Regions from separate parts of the Pseudoalteromonas sp. 19-MNA-CIBAN-0066 genome, predicted to be linked through region 1. Evidence: predicted binding sites of a transcription regulator. Region 1 holds the regulator's gene; each other region holds the start of a gene.

What was found. Region 1 encodes sigma-54, which starts transcription at its own class of promoters, with help from an activator protein. Its sites were predicted from a motif close to GTTGGCACGNNNNTNGNNT; they were not measured.
Region 2: a site for sigma-54 is predicted at 2,167-2,185, ahead of AAEZ18_RS13605 (EF-hand domain-containing protein). Genes of this name have one in related genera too.
Region 3: a site for sigma-54 is predicted at 2,566-2,584, ahead of AAEZ18_RS13875 (DUF1328 family protein). Genes of this name have one in related genera too.
Region 4: a site for sigma-54 is predicted at 3,060-3,078, ahead of dps (DNA starvation/stationary phase protection protein Dps). Genes of this name have one in related genera too.

Annotation. Positions count from the first base shown of each region.
Region 1 is NZ_JBEONZ010000006.1:1,612-6,005, reverse strand. It holds gene lptA (lipopolysaccharide transport periplasmic protein LptA) at 1-96, shown strand, start outside; gene lptB (LPS export ABC transporter ATP-binding protein) at 93-818, shown strand; gene AAEZ18_RS05435 (RNA polymerase factor sigma-54) at 888-2,381, shown strand; gene hpf (ribosome hibernation-promoting factor, HPF/YfiA family) at 2,408-2,695, shown strand; gene ptsN (PTS IIA-like nitrogen regulatory protein PtsN) at 2,700-3,152, shown strand; gene rapZ (RNase adapter RapZ) at 3,174-4,019, shown strand; gene AAEZ18_RS05415 (HPr family phosphocarrier protein) at 4,063-4,335, shown strand.
Region 2 is NZ_JBEONZ010000025.1:24,949-29,342, forward strand. It holds gene AAEZ18_RS13590 (rhomboid family intramembrane serine protease) at 1-384, shown strand, start outside; gene yghU (glutathione-dependent disulfide-bond oxidoreductase) at 458-1,297, shown strand; gene AAEZ18_RS13600 (hypothetical protein) at 1,373-1,828, opposite strand; gene AAEZ18_RS13605 (EF-hand domain-containing protein) at 1,841-2,119, opposite strand; partial or broken gene AAEZ18_RS13610 (response regulator) at 2,329-3,008, opposite strand; partial or broken gene AAEZ18_RS13615 (ATP-binding protein) at 3,017-4,394, opposite strand, start outside.
Region 3 is NZ_JBEONZ010000026.1:27,242-31,635, forward strand. It holds gene oadA (sodium-extruding oxaloacetate decarboxylase subunit alpha) at 1-1,722, opposite strand, end outside; gene AAEZ18_RS13870 (OadG family protein) at 1,735-1,980, opposite strand; gene AAEZ18_RS13875 (DUF1328 family protein) at 2,625-2,795, shown strand; gene AAEZ18_RS13880 (hypothetical protein) at 2,861-3,052, shown strand; gene AAEZ18_RS13885 (YcxB family protein) at 3,254-3,721, shown strand; gene csrA (carbon storage regulator CsrA) at 3,772-3,963, opposite strand; gene AAEZ18_RS13895 (aspartate kinase) at 4,054-4,394, opposite strand, start outside.
Region 4 is NZ_JBEONZ010000006.1:110,756-115,149, reverse strand. It holds gene AAEZ18_RS05965 (L-cystine transporter) at 1-3, shown strand, start outside; gene AAEZ18_RS05960 (DUF6515 family protein) at 246-857, shown strand; gene gss (bifunctional glutathionylspermidine amidase/synthase) at 978-2,846, shown strand; gene dps (DNA starvation/stationary phase protection protein Dps) at 3,141-3,656, shown strand.

The sequences.
Region 1 (4,394 bases):
GCTGAAAAAGATGAAAACTCAACTGATCGGGTACACACTATTTTAGTGCCTGTAGACGTAAAAAAAGAACAAAAACTCAATAAAGGTCAGCCATGAGTACATTAAAAGCAGAGCTATTAGCAAAAAGCTATAAAGGCCGTGAAGTTGTTAAAAATGTAGGACTTGAAGTAAAAGCTGGCAGCATTGTTGGTTTACTTGGCCCAAATGGCGCAGGTAAAACCACTACCTTTTACATGATTGTAGGCTTAGTACCTAGCGACAAAGGTAAAATATTAATTGATGATAACGATATTACCTTACTTCCTATGCACAGCCGTGCTCGTTTAGGCATTGGTTATTTACCACAAGAATCTTCTATTTTTAGAAAGCTCACTGTGTATCAAAATTTAATGGCTATTTTAGAAACGCGTAAGCAACTAAATAAACAAGCCAGGGAAGAAACCCTAAATAGTTTATTGGACGAATTTAGCCTGCAACATATTCGCGACAGCTTAGGTATGGCGCTATCTGGTGGTGAACGTCGCCGCGTAGAAATAGCACGTGCTTTAGCTGCAGATCCTAAATTTATATTGCTTGATGAGCCCTTTGCTGGCGTGGATCCTATTTCAGTACTCGATATTAAAAAAATTATAGAACACCTTAAAAATCGTGGTATTGGCGTACTAATTACCGACCACAATGTAAGGGAAACCCTTGATGTTTGTGAAAAAGCCTACATTGTTTCTCATGGGGAGCTAATTGCATCTGGTACTCCTGAATTTGTATTAAACGATAAAACAGTACGTGATGTTTATTTAGGCGAGCAGTTCAAACTGTAATATTTATGTTATTACTATAAGCATCTGCTAAGATTAATCATATCAATTTATAAGGATTGTTAGAGATAAATGAGGCAATCATTACAGCTGCGCATGGGCCAGCAACTTACAATGACTCCGCAACTGCAACAGGCTATTCGCTTATTGCAGCTTAGTACCTTGGATCTCCAGCAAGAAATACAAGAAGCACTTGATAGCAACCCATTACTTGAAGTTGATGAACAAGATTACACGGAAGAATCAGCAGGTAAAAACGAGCAAAAAGCAGATGACATTACTGTTAGCGCCTCTGCTGACGACACCCCAAGCGAGTATGAGCAAGATAGCGGTGAAGCACTAAATAAAGACACCATAAGCGACGACATGGCCATGGATGTATCATGGGATGAATATATGAGCGCAGCGCCTGCCTCTTCATCAGGGCCAATGCCTGAAGATGAATCTATTTATCAAGGTGCATCAACCGAAACCCTGCATGAATACTTAATGTGGCAATTACAGCTCACCCCTTTTAGCCCTACCGACGAAGCTATTGCCATAGCTATCGTTGAAGCCGTAGATGACTCTGGTATTTTAACCCTCAGTTGCGAAGACCTTTTAGCAAGCTTTAACCAAGAAACTGACGACGAACACGAAGTAGAACTAGATGAAATAGAAGCAGTGCTAAAGCGCATTCAATTATTTGATCCTGTTGGTATTGCAGCTCGCAGCTTGCAAGAATGCTTATGCATTCAATTAAATCAATTTGATAAAGACACCCCTTATATTAACGAAACAAAAATGGTGTTAACTGATCATATCGATTTACTCGCTGCTCGCGACTATCGTACGTTAATGAAAAAAACTAAGCTCAAAGAAGAAGAGCTTAAAGAAATAATGACACTTATTCATACGCTTAACCCTAAGCCTGCGGATACTATTGTCAGAGAAGAGTCTGAATACGTTATACCTGACGTGTCTGTTAAAAAAATAAAAGGCCGCTGGGTGGTAGAGCTAAACCCAGATAGCATGCCAAAAATACGTGTTAACAGCCAATATGCGGCTATGTCTCGTACAGTAAAATCCAGCGGTGACAGCCAATTTATTCGCTCGCACTTACAAGAAGCTAAATGGTTTATTAAAAGCCTAGAAAGTAGAAACGAAACACTCCTGAAAGTAACTAATTGTATTGTTAAGCAGCAACAAGCGTTTTTTGAACATGGCCCAGAAGCCATGAAACCTATGGTATTAAACGATGTTGCCGAAATAGTTGAAATGCACGAGTCGACTATTTCACGGGTCACTACGCAAAAATATATGCACACTCCACGTGGCATTTTTGAGCTTAAGTACTTTTTTTCAAGCCATGTAAGCACCGAAAATGGTGGCGAATGTTCATCAACTGCCATACGTGCCCTGATTAAAAAGTTGATAGCTGCAGAAAACTTAGCCAAACCATTGAGTGATAGCAAGATTGCAGATATATTGGCTGAGCAAGGAATTAAAGTAGCTAGACGGACAATTGCAAAATATCGCGAATCTCTGGCTATTCCCCCGTCGAATCAACGTAAAAGCTTGATTTAAGACGTACAACAAAGAGGAAAATGCTGATGCAACTAAACTTAACTGGTCGTCATGTAGACATTACAGACTCATTAAGAGACTATGTAAATAATAAATTTGCAAAGCTGCAAAGACACTCAGATCACATAACTAATGTGCATGTTATTCTCGATGTAGAAAAATTAAGTCAAAAAGTTGAAGCAACAATTTTTGTAAGTGGCGCTGAGCTATTTGCATCGACCGAACACCAAGATATGTACGCTGCCATTGACTCGTTGATTGACAAACTCGATCGTCAAGTAATTAAACACAAAGAGAAGTTTGCTCGACACTAACACTATGAAATTAAGCTCACTTATATGCCAGGACTGCAGCAAAGCTGTGGTCCTTTTTAATAGTAAAAAAAGAATTTTAGAATTCATCAGTGAACTCGCGCATAAAAAAATGCCGTATTTACCTCAGCAAGATATTCTCACTGCTTTATTGGCAAGAGAAAAGCTAGGTAGTACCGGTATTGGCCGAGGAATAGCAATTCCACATGGCCGTATGAGCGGGGCACAAGAGCCTCTTGCCTTAATTTTAATAAGCGAAACCGCTATTAATTTTGATGCAATTGATAATCGTCCAGTTGATATTTTTGTTGCGCTTATAGTGCCCGATGGCGATAACCAGCAGCACTTGAAAACACTAGCCACAATAGCTGATAAACTAAACGATAAAGAGTTTTGTAAGCAATTGCGTGCGGCAAAGTCTGATGAAGCGTTATACCAAGTTATTTTGGATCAATCCTAGTTACTAATAAAGGGGTGGTAAATGGAATTAATTATTATAAGTGGCCGATCAGGTTCTGGTAAGTCAGTTGCTTTACGTGTTGTAGAAGATTTAGGTTACTATTGTGTAGATAATATTCCGGTAAATTTGCTGCCTTCATTAGTGCGCAGTGTCTCTGATAACTACGATAAAATAGCCGTTAGTATAGACGTGCGTAACCTGCCTAAAGACCAGCAGCAGTTTAACGATATTCTTGAGTACTTACCCGACTTTGCTAAACCAACGTTATTTTATTTAGATAGCGACGATCAAACATTAATCCGCCGTTATTCAGAAACACGTCGTTTGCACCCGCTTTCGATTGATTCGCTACCGCTAGATTTAGCAATAAAAAAAGAAAAAGAATTACTCGATGTACTCGTAACGCGGGCTGATCATGTCATTGATACAACCGATTTAAGTGTGCATCAACTTGCTGAATCTATGCGTGAAACCATACTCGGTAAAAAAGACAAACAGCTTATCATTACCTTTGAGTCGTTTGGCTTTAAGCATGGTATTCCCAAAGGTGCTGATTATGTTTTTGATGCGCGTTTTTTACCAAACCCACACTGGGAACCGGAGCTCAAGCCTTTAACTGGATTAGATCAACCTGTAAAAGATTATTTAGCTAGTCATAGTATTGTGCAAAAATTCACTTGGCAAATTCAAACCTTTGTACAAACGTGGTTACCACACCTAGAGCGTAATAATCGCAGTTATTTAACCATTGCTATTGGCTGTACTGGTGGTCAGCACCGCTCAGTTTATTTAGCGCAAACAATTGGTGAAAGCTTTGCTATGTCTCACCCTAATGTAAAAATTCGCCATCGCGAGCAAGAAAAATAATTCAATTTAAATAATCATCTGTTCAGCTTAAGTAGAGTATCTTATGCGCTTAGAAAATACATTTTTAATAAAAAACAAGCTAGGCCTGCATGCTAGAGCTGCTACCGTATTAGCACAATTAGCGGTACAATTTGACGCATCTATTACCTTATTTCAAGATGAAAAAGAAGCCGCTGGCGATAGCGTACTGGCTTTAATGTTACTAGAAAGCAGCCAAGGTAAAGAAGTAAAAGTAGTGTGCGAAGGACCCGATGCAGAGCATGCTTTACATGCCGTTGGCCAATTAATAGCGCAGCGCTTTAACGAACAAGAATAGTAGGCACTTTATTTAAACCAAGTAAACGAGCTAAAATATAGGGTTAGTGAAACCTTAAG
Region 2 (4,394 bases), on a different contig from region 1:
AACATGCTGCCTTTTATGGTTTTAAGTTGGTTGATTTGCCAATACAGCGTTAAGCGTTTTTATAACGTATTTATTTTTACCGCATTAGTAGGTGGTTTTTTAGTATGGGCATTTGGTCGTAGTAATATTCATGTTGGCTTAAGTGGCGTTATATATGGGTTGTGGGGTTTTATACTTTGCTATGGCGTAATTAGACGTTCATTTAAATCCATTGTTATTGCTGTTGTCGTTGCCCTACTTTACAGCGGATTTGTTTGGGGTGTACTACCACAGCGCTTGCATATTTCGTTTGAAAGCCACTTATTTGGAGCATTGAGCGGATTATTTTTAGGCTATAAATTAGCAAAATCCGACAAAATTAAAAGTCAAAAAACTCGCCTTTAATTTATTTTAATGGCCACATTTATTAATACATATATTTTTTTATATGTATTTCATTTAAACAGAGGTTATTTTTATGAGTGATCAAAATCAATACACCCCACCCAAAGTTTGGACATGGGACAGTGAGAGTGGCGGTAAATTTGCCAGCATTAATCGCCCCATTGCCGGCGCAACTCATGACAAAACCTTACCTATTGGCGAGCACGCATTTCAGCTTTATTCGCTTGCTACACCAAATGGTCAAAAAGCCGCTATTATGTTTGAAGAGCTGTTAGAGCTGGGCTTAACCGATGCAGAATACGACGCATATTTAATCAGCATAGGTGATGGTGATCAGTTTGGTTCTGACTTTGTTGATATTAATCCAAATTCAAAAATTCCAGCGTTAATGGATCATTCAACCACGCCGCCAACGCGTATTTTTGAATCGGGCTCTATACTGCAATACCTAGCAGAAAAGTTTGATGTGCTTATACCTAAAGATTTAAAAGCTAAAACTGAATGTCGTAACTGGCTATTTTGGCAAATGGGCTCAGCGCCGTACTTAGGTGGTGGCTTTGGCCACTTTTATAGTTATGCACCCACTAAAATGCAATATCCTATTGATCGTTTCACCATGGAAACCAAGCGCCAGCTTGACGTGCTAAACCGCCATTTAAGTGCAAACGAATACATGGCAGGAGCTGAGTACTCAATTGCCGATATCGCAATTTGGCCTTGGTATGGCTCTTTAGTGCTTGGCGACATTTATGATGCAGCTGAATTTTTAGATGTTGCCTCATACACTCATGTTGTACGTTGGGCTAAACAGGTTTCAAAACGCCCTGGCGTAAAACGTGGTCGTCGCGTTAACCGCACATGGGGACCTGAAGAAGAGCAACTAGCAGAGCGCCACAGTAGTAGTGACTTTTAACCTTGCTGTTATTGATAAACTAAAAAATCAGCTGTAATAGCTGATTTTTTAGTTTAGGTGTTGCCTTATTTATAATTACGCTTTAACACTCAGTATCGAATCACCTTGTGATAAAGCAAACTTTTCTTGAACCGCCGATAAAATAGAACTTTTATCTTCGTCATTTAACTGGCTTGAATACTGCGCTAACAACTCATCTAAATAACTAACTACATCTTTAGTATTTACTTGCTCAATTGAATTTTTAGGCGGTGGTGGCGGGCGCTGACCTTCAGGTCGAGCATCATCACCTATGCTTTTAGCGTCAAACTCCAACTCGCCCATTAGCTCAGCCAACTCTTTTGTTGGCGCTATACCTTGCTCTTTAAGTGCAGCTTGAATACTTAGCGCGTTTTCTGCCGTTAAATTTTCGGCATCGAATTCAGCGAGTGTTTGTTTTACAAAGTCACTTTGTGCTGTTGTTAACTTTGCGGTTTGGCTACTTTGTTGCTGCACCAGGCTTGCAGAATTACTGCTAATATTATTAATCATTACAGTATCCTTTCAACGCTTACGACGAGGTGGTTTATGATCATTTACTTCTTGCTCACTAATTTCGCCATTACCATCTGAATCTATTTCGTCAAAAATTGTTTGTGCGTCTTCGCCGTGTGGTGGTTTTTTAGCGCTAAACTCTGCATTGCTAATTACGCCATCGCCATTGGTATCCATGCTTGAAAAATCAGGTTTAGGTGGTTTGCTATCGCTGCCTCTTGCTGCAACATTTACTGAAAAAGCAACCGACAATAGTGTAATAATTGTAAGTGATGATAAGTGTTTCATGCTCGTAACCTTTTGTTTAATTAATAACAAAAGATTACGCTGTAAAAATGCAAATAATGTGCAAATAATGAGGAAGTTAAAATAATGTATATCGCTAATGCATAAATTTAAAATGATAGCGAAATGCTAATGCGAGTAAATAGCTAAAGTGGCTATTAATTACTTACGTTAACGCATCGTATTATGCTAATTAATCAAACATTTTGTTGTTAATTACACTGCTGTGGATTTACAAAGCGATAACCAACACCATAAACCGATTGAATAACGCTGTCGGTTTTGGTTAATTCCTCCAGCTTTTTACGCAATTTTTTTATATGACTATCAATAGTACGCTGGCTCACAATACGTTGATCGGCGTACATAGTATCCATTAAGCTATCGCGCGAATAAATACGGTTAGGGTTGTTAAACAAGGGCTTAAATAACTGAAACTCAACATTGGTAAGCTCAATACTTGCTGCTTTGTATTTTACACTGTAGGTGCTTTCATCAAGTTGCATAACATTGGTTTTGGCTCAACGTTATTCAAGCGCCTTAAAATAGCTTTAACACGCGCCACCAGCTCCGCATAACTAAAAGGCTTACAAATATAATCATCGGCTCCTAATTCAAGCCCAAGTAATCGGTCAATCTCCTCTACCTTTGCCGACACCATAATGATAGGCACATTAGAGAACTGCCTAATTGCTTTACACAATTCAATTCCGCTTTGACCAGGTAGCATTATGTCGAGCAAAATCACACTAGGCTTGTTAATTTCAAGCCAAGGTAGTACTTCATTACCATGATGTATTTGATGCGTTATGTAATGATGGCTTGTTAAAAAATCGCTTATTAAGTTAGCCAGCTTAACCTCATCTTCTACAATCAGTATTTGCTCTTGCATAGTGTCCTCTAAGCTTTAAATAAGGGTAATTTAATAATGATAGCAAGACCGCCTAAACTAGATTTTTCAGCTTTAATCTCGCCTTTATGACCTTTAACTATGTGCTGACAAATAGATAACCCCAAACCCGAACCGCCCTCTTGGCGATTTCGCGAACTATCTACTCGGTATAAATACTCAAATAAGTGCGATAAATGCGATGGCTCAACCCCCACGCCATTATCTTCAATAATAAGCTGTAAATACATTTGCCCTTTAATACTTATATTACTCGCCGTTAATGAAATAGTAGAGCATTGTGCGTAATGCACTGCGTTCATTAAAATATTATCGAATAACTGTAAAAGGCGTGTTTTATCTGCTTGAACGGTTATATTTTTTGCAGCATTTAATAGGTAAAGCTTTATATTATGTTGCTCAAGTATAACCTGATATTTTTGCTCAATAGTATTTAATAACAATGCCATATCAGTAGCTTGCATAGTGTAATGCATGCCCCCTAACTCTGCGCTATTGAGCATATGCAAATCGTCTATTAAGCGCTTTAAATGCAGGGCTTCGTCGTTGGCCGAGTTTATATTTTTTGCATTTGGCTCGCGTATGCCAAGTAGCATAGCTTCAAGCTCACCAAGCAAAATGCTCATTGGCGTTCTAAGCTCATGAGAAATATTGGCAAGCCAGCGTTTACGTACTTGCTCGTCTTTGGCAGCGTAAATGCAAGCGTATTAAAATCCTCGCTTAACTGCCCTAGTTCGTCTTTTCGATCTAGGGTCAGCTTAGTCTCGTAATTGCCTTGCGTTAAGCGGTGCATACCGTTAGCTATTTGTTTTACTGGGCTAACTAAATGCCGAGATAATAAAAAGGTAACCAGTAATGTAAGCAGTACCGCCGCTAAAGCAATAAACCATAAGTAGTTTGTTTGCTGCTGTAAAAAATCAAGTTCGTAGCCATCAACTAAGCTATCTCTTTTGGATACAGCTAAATAACCAACCGCTTTATTATTCACTGTAATGGCTGTAGTCATATAGTTTAAATTACTTAAATACCTGCCCACTATTCGCTGTTTATTTTCGTCAAGCAAAGCATAATGAGCAATATTTTCAGGAGGTGGTCGGCGCGCGCCTAAAACAATATGCTCGGATGGTGGTGGCCGGCGCATCATTCGCCCTCTTGGATCAGGGCTTTTTGGTAACTTAGATAAAAACTGGCTGTTTTCTAGTTGCGATTCTATAAGCATTCTAAAGTTTTTGTCGCCGCCAATAACTAACTCCCACGAGGGCGTTTTTTGATACTGCTTTGCAAGTTGTAGCGTAAGTGGTTCTAATGCTTTTATCTCTTTTGCATTAACAAAATCAATAACGCCTTGCCCTATACTCCACTGTATAA
Region 3 (4,394 bases), on a different contig from region 1:
TTCAGCAATTGTTCCGGTGTGCGTAGCGCGTATTTCAGTTTCCATTTTCATGGCTTCCATAATAATCACTACATCACCTTCATTCACAACTTGCCCTGCTTTTACCTTTATCTTAAAAATATTACCGGCTAAAGGGGCGTTAAGTGTTTCGCCTGATGCAACCGAAGCAGACTGAGGAATATGTTCTGAGTCTTTTAATGTAACTTCTTTAAGCTCGCCGCCTTGAGCTACAACAACGTCGTAAACTTTACCGTCTACTTTTACGCTGTATTGCTCAGCTTTAACGCTGTTGTTATTTGAAGCTGATTTAGAGGGAGCTTTATTGCTTTTATCTTCAACACAAGGAACTGGCTCAAATGCATCTGGGTTGTTACGGTTTTTAATAAACTTCAAACCAACCTGTGGGAATAATGCATACGTTAGTACGTCATCAATTTGCTCATCAGCAAGAGTTAAACCTTGCTCTTGTACTTCTTTTAATAATTCAGCCTCAAGCGTTGCAAGCTCAGGTGCAATATTATCTGCAGGACGGCAAGTAATTACCTCTGCTCCATCAAGCACACGCTCTTGTAGCTCTTTATTCATAGGTGCTGGTGTTAGGCCATATTCACCTTTTAATACGCCAGCTGTTTCTTTAGTAATTGTTTTATAGCGCTCACCCGTTAGTACATTAAGTACCGCTTGAGTGCCTACAATTTGCGACGTTGGTGTTACTAAAGGTAAAAAGCCAAGATCTTCACGTACACGTGGGATCTCAAGTAAAACTTCATTAAGCTTATCTGCTGCGCCTTGCTCTTTAAGCTGGTTTTCCATGTTAGTTAACATGCCACCAGGTACTTGCGCGAGTAAAATACGGCCATCAACCCCTTTTAAGCTACCTTCAAATGCCGCGTATTTTTTACGTACATCTCTAAAGTAAGCAGCAATTTCTTCTAGGTGATTTAAATCAAGCTCAGTATCACGCTCAGTCCCTTCAACTATCGATACAATAGTTTCAGTTGCGGTGTGTCCGTAAGTCATACTCATAGATGAAATTGCGGTATCAAGCATATCAATGCCTGCATCAATCGCTTTTTGATAAGTCGCAGTACTTAAACCTGTTGTGGCGTGGCACTGCATTGCAATTGGAATAGATACAGTTTCTTTTAGTGCTTTAATTAGTTTTTCAGCATCGTACGGCTTTAATAAACCCGCCATATCTTTAATACAAATTGAATGACAGCCTAAATCTTCCAACTGCTTAGCTAGCGTTAACCACATATCAAGCGTATGAACAGGGCTTACTGTATAAGAAATAGTCCCTTGGGCATGTGCGCCTACTTTTATAGCCGCTTTAATTGCCGTTTCAAGATTACGTACATCGTTCATTGCATCAAATATACGAAATACATCAACGCCATTTTTATGGGCACGCTCTACAAATTTTTCTACTACATCGTCAGCATAATGGCGGTAACCTAATAAATTTTGACCGCGTAATAGCATTTGCTGTTTAGTATTTGGCATCGCTTTTTTTAGTGCGCGAATACGCTCCCAAGGATCTTCACCTAAATAACGAATACACGAATCAAACGTAGCTCCCCCCCACGACTCAATAGACCAATAACCTGCATCATCAAGCTTTTTTGCAATCGGTAGCATATCGTCAAGGCGCATACGAGTTGCTAACAATGATTGATGCGCATCACGTAGTACCAGTTCTGTTAATTTTAATTTAGCCATTTAAGTGCTCCTTTAATTATTGTTTGTTTTGTACTGAGCAATGGCAGCACTAATTGCGGCGATGTGCTCATTAGGCACACCTTGTGATTTAAAAGACGGTGTTCTGGCAGGTATTGCAAGCTCAGGCTCTGCAAAGCGAGATACCAGCTTAGACATAACCGTAACGCAGGTAATTAATAGTGACAGAAACACAAACACCCCCACCATACCGGTTAGCATTAAGTTGCTTGCTGTTGTAAGTAAAGCAGCGATATCCATTTTCCTCTCCTATAAAACTTATACCGAAATCAAAATAAAAAATCATTTTACGTAAATAATTATTCACCGAATAATAACAAAAAACAGTGTTTTGTCTATAGCCTGTAAATTGGTAAAACCAATTTAAACAAAACTAACATGCTATTAATTAACTTAACACTACAAAAAGGACTAGATACGCGCTATTACATAGATAATAAAAATAGTGAATATAAATAAAAGTTATATAGGCGACCTAAAAACCGTTAATAATGCACTTAAAGTAAAGCGTTAACAGTTCTATTAGCATAAAGTAATTTCACCACTGGCAATTGGTCTTACCAAATATATTTGTTAATTATTCAACCGTTTAAATAGCCGCTGTTATTAAGCCCGCTATGCTCGCAAGTCTCGAACTGCAATTAAATAGTTCTTAAACTCAGCTCACAAAGACCAATATGCGCTAACTTCTCTTATAAAAAACTAACATCCATAATCACTTGTATCAGTATGAATAAATTACATAGCAAAGCGTAAAACTTACCATTGAGTGCACGCTGAAATAACACAAACAAAAACAAACCATTGATTTAAAAGTAAAAAAACAATGGCACGTAACTCGCTTCATATCCATTGAGCAAATTTGATAAACCAAGGAGAATACAATGTTACGCTGGACAATCACTTTTTTAGTAATTGCTTTAATTGCTGCAGTGTTAGGTTTTGGTGGTATAGCAGGCGCCGCAGCGGGTATTGCAAAAATTATATTTTTTATATTTTTAATACTTTTAGTTATATCTTTAGTATCGGGTGCCCTACGTGGCAAAAAGCCCTAGGTAACAAACTAAAGTTTTAAACTAATTAAAAATCATTTAAATCAAAATTTACAAGGAATTACATTATGAATTCGACAACTTTAAGAGCAGCACTAATTGGCCTATTCGCAAGTTTATTTATTATGGGCTGTGAAGATAACCACGCAGAAGATGCTGGTGAGCGTATTGACGAAGCAGTAACTGACGTGCAAAACAAAGTTGAAGATGCATGTGAAGAAGTAAAAGAAGGTGTAAATGCAGAAGAAACTAACTGTTAATTCTTCTAATTTATTAAAAAAACGGCTCTAAAATGAGCCGTTTTTTTATGTGTGTAATAAAATAATATCTAAATTAAAGGTTGGATCTGATAAATAATAAACGCCAATATCTTTATCTATTATGCAGTTATTTATTATATAACTGCGCATTTACTGGTTAGCTTGTTAAAATGCATATAACTATGTTTTAAGAACTCCTATATGACACTTACAACAACCTATACGCTTGATAAGCCTTATTTTTATGAGTGCTTTGACGAATCAGTTGCGCATAGCAAGCGCGCGCAACCAAAATACTTTTTATTAGCGCTATTAGTAGCACTCGGTTTATTTGGAATTTATGGTTTAGACGATCATTACCTAGGATCTTTTCTGATCATGGTTGCGGTACTCGAATGTATTGCCTTTTATTATCGCCGTCCTTGGTGGGTTACTAGACAAATGCTAAGCAAAGCCTCGGGGTCTGAGGTCACCCTTACCTTTGACGAAGAAGGGATTAAATCGAGTAACTTTTATAAAAACACCCAACTTCTGTGGTCAGATATTAACGAAGTTATAACCACAGAGCGCGGCATACTATTAAAAAACAAAAAAGGTATGCAGTATATATCCAAGCACATATTAACTGCCGAAACACTTAATTTTATACACAAAAAAGCCACTCAGTGAGTGGCTTTTGGCAATAACTCAGTATGTAACTAAGTTATATACATTGCTGATTAAGCATTGCCAGGTTCAGGGTTAGACTTTTCAGCTTGAATACGCATGTAAATCTCTTCACGATGCACTGAAACGTCTTTTGGTGCGTTAACACCGATTCGAACTTGATTCCCTTTAACACCTAGAACAGTAACGGTTACTTCGTCACCGATCATTAGGGTTTCACCTACTCTACGAGTTAGTATTAGCATTCTTTTGCTCCCTTGTTCCAATAAAATTATAAGATTCCGCTAAAACATTTTAATGAAAATTAGACTAAAAAGTAAGTAAAACCTATCAATCTATTCATTTTCTGTTAAAAATATCTTATGTAATGCACGAACAGCCAACTCTAGGTATTTTTCATCTATTAAAACCGATATTTTAATTTCTGATGTAGACACTAAAATAACATTAATATTTTCTGCAGCTAATGCATCAAAAAATAAACTAGCAACACCCGAATGTGACTTCATACCCATACCAACAGCAGACACTTTAGCCACTGTTGTTAACCCAAAAATATTTTGTGCTGTTAACTGAGCTTGCTGCTCTGTTAAAACGTCTAATGCGTGTAAATAATCATTTGTGTGTACAGTAAAAGCATAGTCTACTTTGTAAACATTATGATTAACTTGATTAA
Region 4 (4,394 bases), 110 kb from region 1:
TAATTAATAATTAAGCCCAGCTTTGCTGGGCTTTTTATACTGCGCTACAGTTATATATAACCCCGTAAAACAGCCCTTAATCAACCACTTCCCTGCTCATTTAGCATGCTCAAAACCCTATCCGCAAGCATTATAGCTATGTAAACATATGTAAAGCTTTGTGCAATTACAGCCGCTATCAGTTGCTATTCAGTTTCAGGCTCTAATATCGGTTATGTATAAAGAAACATAAGCGAGACATCACTATGAAAAAAATAACTGTGAAACCTATAGCTGTGAAACTAGTAACTACAAAGCTAAACACTATTAACTTAACTGTTTTGTTAGCGGTATTTTTAGCACTTACTATGCTCTCAAGTAACGCCTTTGCAAACTCGCAAAATGTACACAACAAACACCATAAACCAGGTAAAGTGATACGTCATATTCCTAGTAATAGCGTATCGGTACGTTTTAATGGTGCGGTATTTAATACTCATAATGGCACTTACTATCGTAAACACAGCAGAGGCTATCGAGAAGTTATGCCACCAAGAGGCTTACATATTAGATCACTGCCCAGATACCACTCACGCTTAAGGCATCGCAATAACACTTATTATACCTATCAAAATGTATATTATATTGCCGAAAATAACGGCTACACAGTAGTAGATACGCCTAAAATACAGGTTAACCGAGCAATTAAAGTAAACAACACCAGCAGCTATAAGCTTGGGCAGTTTTACGACTCGCTACCAACGGCAGCAAAGCCCGTAACTATTAGCTCAGTGCAGTACTTTAAATATGATGACATCTATTTTTTACCGCAAATTAGTGGTGATGAAATTAAATATCTCGCTGTTAAACTCAATTAATACTGTCTTTATCTGTCGCAAATAAAAACATAAATAAGGGCATAGCATTTTATCTTGCTATCAAGCTACTTCGCTCCTATAGTCAGCAGATTATAGGCCTTTATTTTGAACAAACTTGTTATGAAAACTAGCACTCCAGCTCGTGATTTTGGTGAACTATTAGGTTACGCACCTGGTAATGTTGCTGTTTACTCGTCTGACTATGACTCTGCCGACGAAAGCATTTACCCCAACCGCAGTGCCTATCGCAGTTATTTAGATGGCATTTATATGGGCTATAAATGGCAGTGTGTTGAGTTTACTAGGCGCTGGATGTATCTCAATCATGGTTATATTTTTGATGACATAGCGATGGCTTACGATATTTTTGAGCTACGCTCAGTGCGTGACGTTAACAGCCAAAATAGACTCCCTTTACAAGCATTTAAAAATGGCGTAAAGCATCATCCTCAAGTTGGTAGTTTACTTATTTGGGAAGAAGGTGGTGAGTTTGAAGAAACCGGCCATGTTGCCATAGTAGTAGAAGTTCACCCTGATAAAATTCGTCTTGCTGAGCAAAATGTTGGCCATCAAACATGGCCACAAGATCAAAATTGGTGCCGCGAGCTTAAAGCTAAAGTAACCAAAGATGGCGACTATTGGATTGAATGCTCTTATAACGATGCAACTATTTTAGGCTGGATGACCCAAACTGATCAAATTGAACACGCAGAACCTACCACTGAAATAAACACCGATTTATTTACAATCAAATCTAATTACATTGCCGATACAGGCCAAGCTGCAAAGTCATGGTTAAATATTGCTAATGATGACGAAGCCGCCTATGTAGATATGATGCAAGGCCACAAGCTTACCTCCAATGCAGAGGATCAACATAGCTACTTTACTATTTCACACACAGCCCAACAAGCCATTGAGCACGCCACCAATGAACTGCATGGCTTATTTATGCATGCCACCGATTATGTGTTACAGCACCCTGAGCTATTAAAAAAGTTTAATTTACCTGAAGTAGTACTCAATAAAATTCGTCAATCGTGGGATAACCGCTTAAATCAATTGATCACCAGTCGCTTTGACTTTGCACTAACCCCTGCAGGCTTAAAAGTGTATGAATACAACTGCGACTCCGCTTCGTGTTATATGGAAAGCGGTAAAGTTCAGGGTAAATGGGCAAAGCACTTTGGGGTTAAAACGGGTATTGATGCAGGCCAAGACTTATTTAAAGACTTAGTAAAAGCATGGCGAAAAAGTGAAGTAAAAGGTTTAGTTCATATTCTTCAAGATGACGAGCCAGAAGAGCATTACCACGCTTTATTTATGAAAGAAACAATTGCGGCAGCAGGTTTTGAGTGCAAAATTATTATTGGTTTAAATACTCTGTCTTGGGATGCCTTTGGCAATATTATTGATGCCGATGGCAATAAACTTAATTATGTATGGAAAACCTGGTCGTGGGAAACTGCACTTGAGCAAATTCGTGAAGAATGCGAGGCTGATCAAGCTCAAAATCATAATTTTGAGCCGCAATGGCAAGCAGGAGCAACCCCGCGGTTGGCTGATGTATTATTGCGTAAAAATATCATGGTTTTTGAACCACTATGGACACTGATCCCCAGTAATAAAGCAATCTTACCGGTGCTGTGGAGTTTATTTCCTAATCATAAATATTTGCTCAATACCGCGTTTGAGCTCAGTGATGAATTATTACAAACCGGCTATGTAGTAAAACCCATTGTTGGCCGCTGCGGAGCAAATATTCAAGTAGTCGATCAGCAACAACAAACCATTGAGGAAACCGCCGGACACTTTGCATCCCAAGAGCAAATATATCAGCAATTATTTGCGCTACCAAAAGTAGACGATTACTTTGTACAAATATGCAGTTTTACCACAGCAGGAAAATATTCTGGTGCGGGTGTGCGAGTCGATAAAAGCATGATTATTAATGGCCATAGTGACTGTATGGCACTGCGGATTGAATAACTCGTCAAATTAATAAACAATACTTTGCGGGCTTAGTTTTAGGGCTTAGCATTAAATATAATAGCTAAGCCCTTTAGCTATTATATTTATTACACTGTGCATAATTTACAAAAAAGTGCATAGTTTTCAAATATGTAATACTTAACACCATTCTTCCCCTCATATTAAAAAACCTATCTAATTGTATATAAACAACTTTATTTAAAATCCCTTCTCGGCATGGTGATTGCTTTAAATAAAGTAAAGTATGTTCATATAGTAATTAATGGGCAAAATAATTAAGTAGGAGAAATTATGAGTAATAGTAACAAAACAGCTAAATTTACCGCTCCAGGTATGAGTAACGATTCAGCAGAAAAAACTATCTCTACGCTCGACAATCGTATGGTTGCGCTAATTGACTTACAACTTACCCTTAAACATATTCACTGGAACGTAGTTGGCCCTAATTTTATTGGCGTGCATGAAATGCTAGACCCGCAAGTTGCGGTTGTACGCGAAATGACAGACACCATTGCTGAGCGCATCGCAACGCTAGGTGGGATACCTGTTGGTACGCCAAAATCAATTGTTGATCGCCGTACATGGGACGAGTACTCAATTGGTAAAGCCCTCGTTACCGAGCATTTAAGTGCACTCGATAATGTATATAACGGTATTAATAGCGATCATCGTAAAGCCATAGATACGCTTGCTGATCTTGATCCGGTTTCTGAGGATATGATCACCAGCCAACTAGCCGAGCTAGAGCAATTTCAATGGTTTATTCGTGCTCACCTTGAATCATCAACAGGTGAACTACAAAAGTAGGTGCACTATTATAACTGGCATACATAGCTAAATATTTATTGTTAGTTAATAATTTAAAATTAAGAAAAGCCCGCATTATTAATAATGCGGGCTTTTTAAGTGCTAATAACTTACTAAAATAATAACCTACTAAAATAATTACACATCATACATAGCAAAGTATCTGCATTTTGCTCTTAAAAAGTTTACCCCCAAGTAGCCATTAAATAATGTCACGCTCAGCAAATGCATAAAAAAGAACCTCCCCCAATTAACCCCTCGTACATCTGCATTTAAATTTTATATTATTATTACCAGTCGATATTTTATTTATATTAGCAATTAAATTGGTTAACCAAACCAATTTTAAACTTAAAATAAAAACTACAAAGCCATTACCAGTAAGTAATTTACATTTCTTATTTTAAATAAACGCCTCATACCCCCTCAGTAAGTTAATTTCTTTTTATCGCCTTGGTACTTATCAGCACTTTCTTATCTAAAACAATGAATTTTTTTATAGGTTAAAACCCCAACCTTCCCAAATAAGTAAGGTTAAACTCACCTTGCTTTTAAAAATTATAATTAATAAATAGCAATAACAAACCTATATACCAACATTAAATTAAACTTTTTAACTGCGATTACAAAACAAATTAAAAACATAACTTGTTAAATTTGTTAAATATTAAATATTAAATAAAAAGAAACCAAAATTGTAATGCCAAATTCACACCACTGGTAAACAAAGCTTGAAAT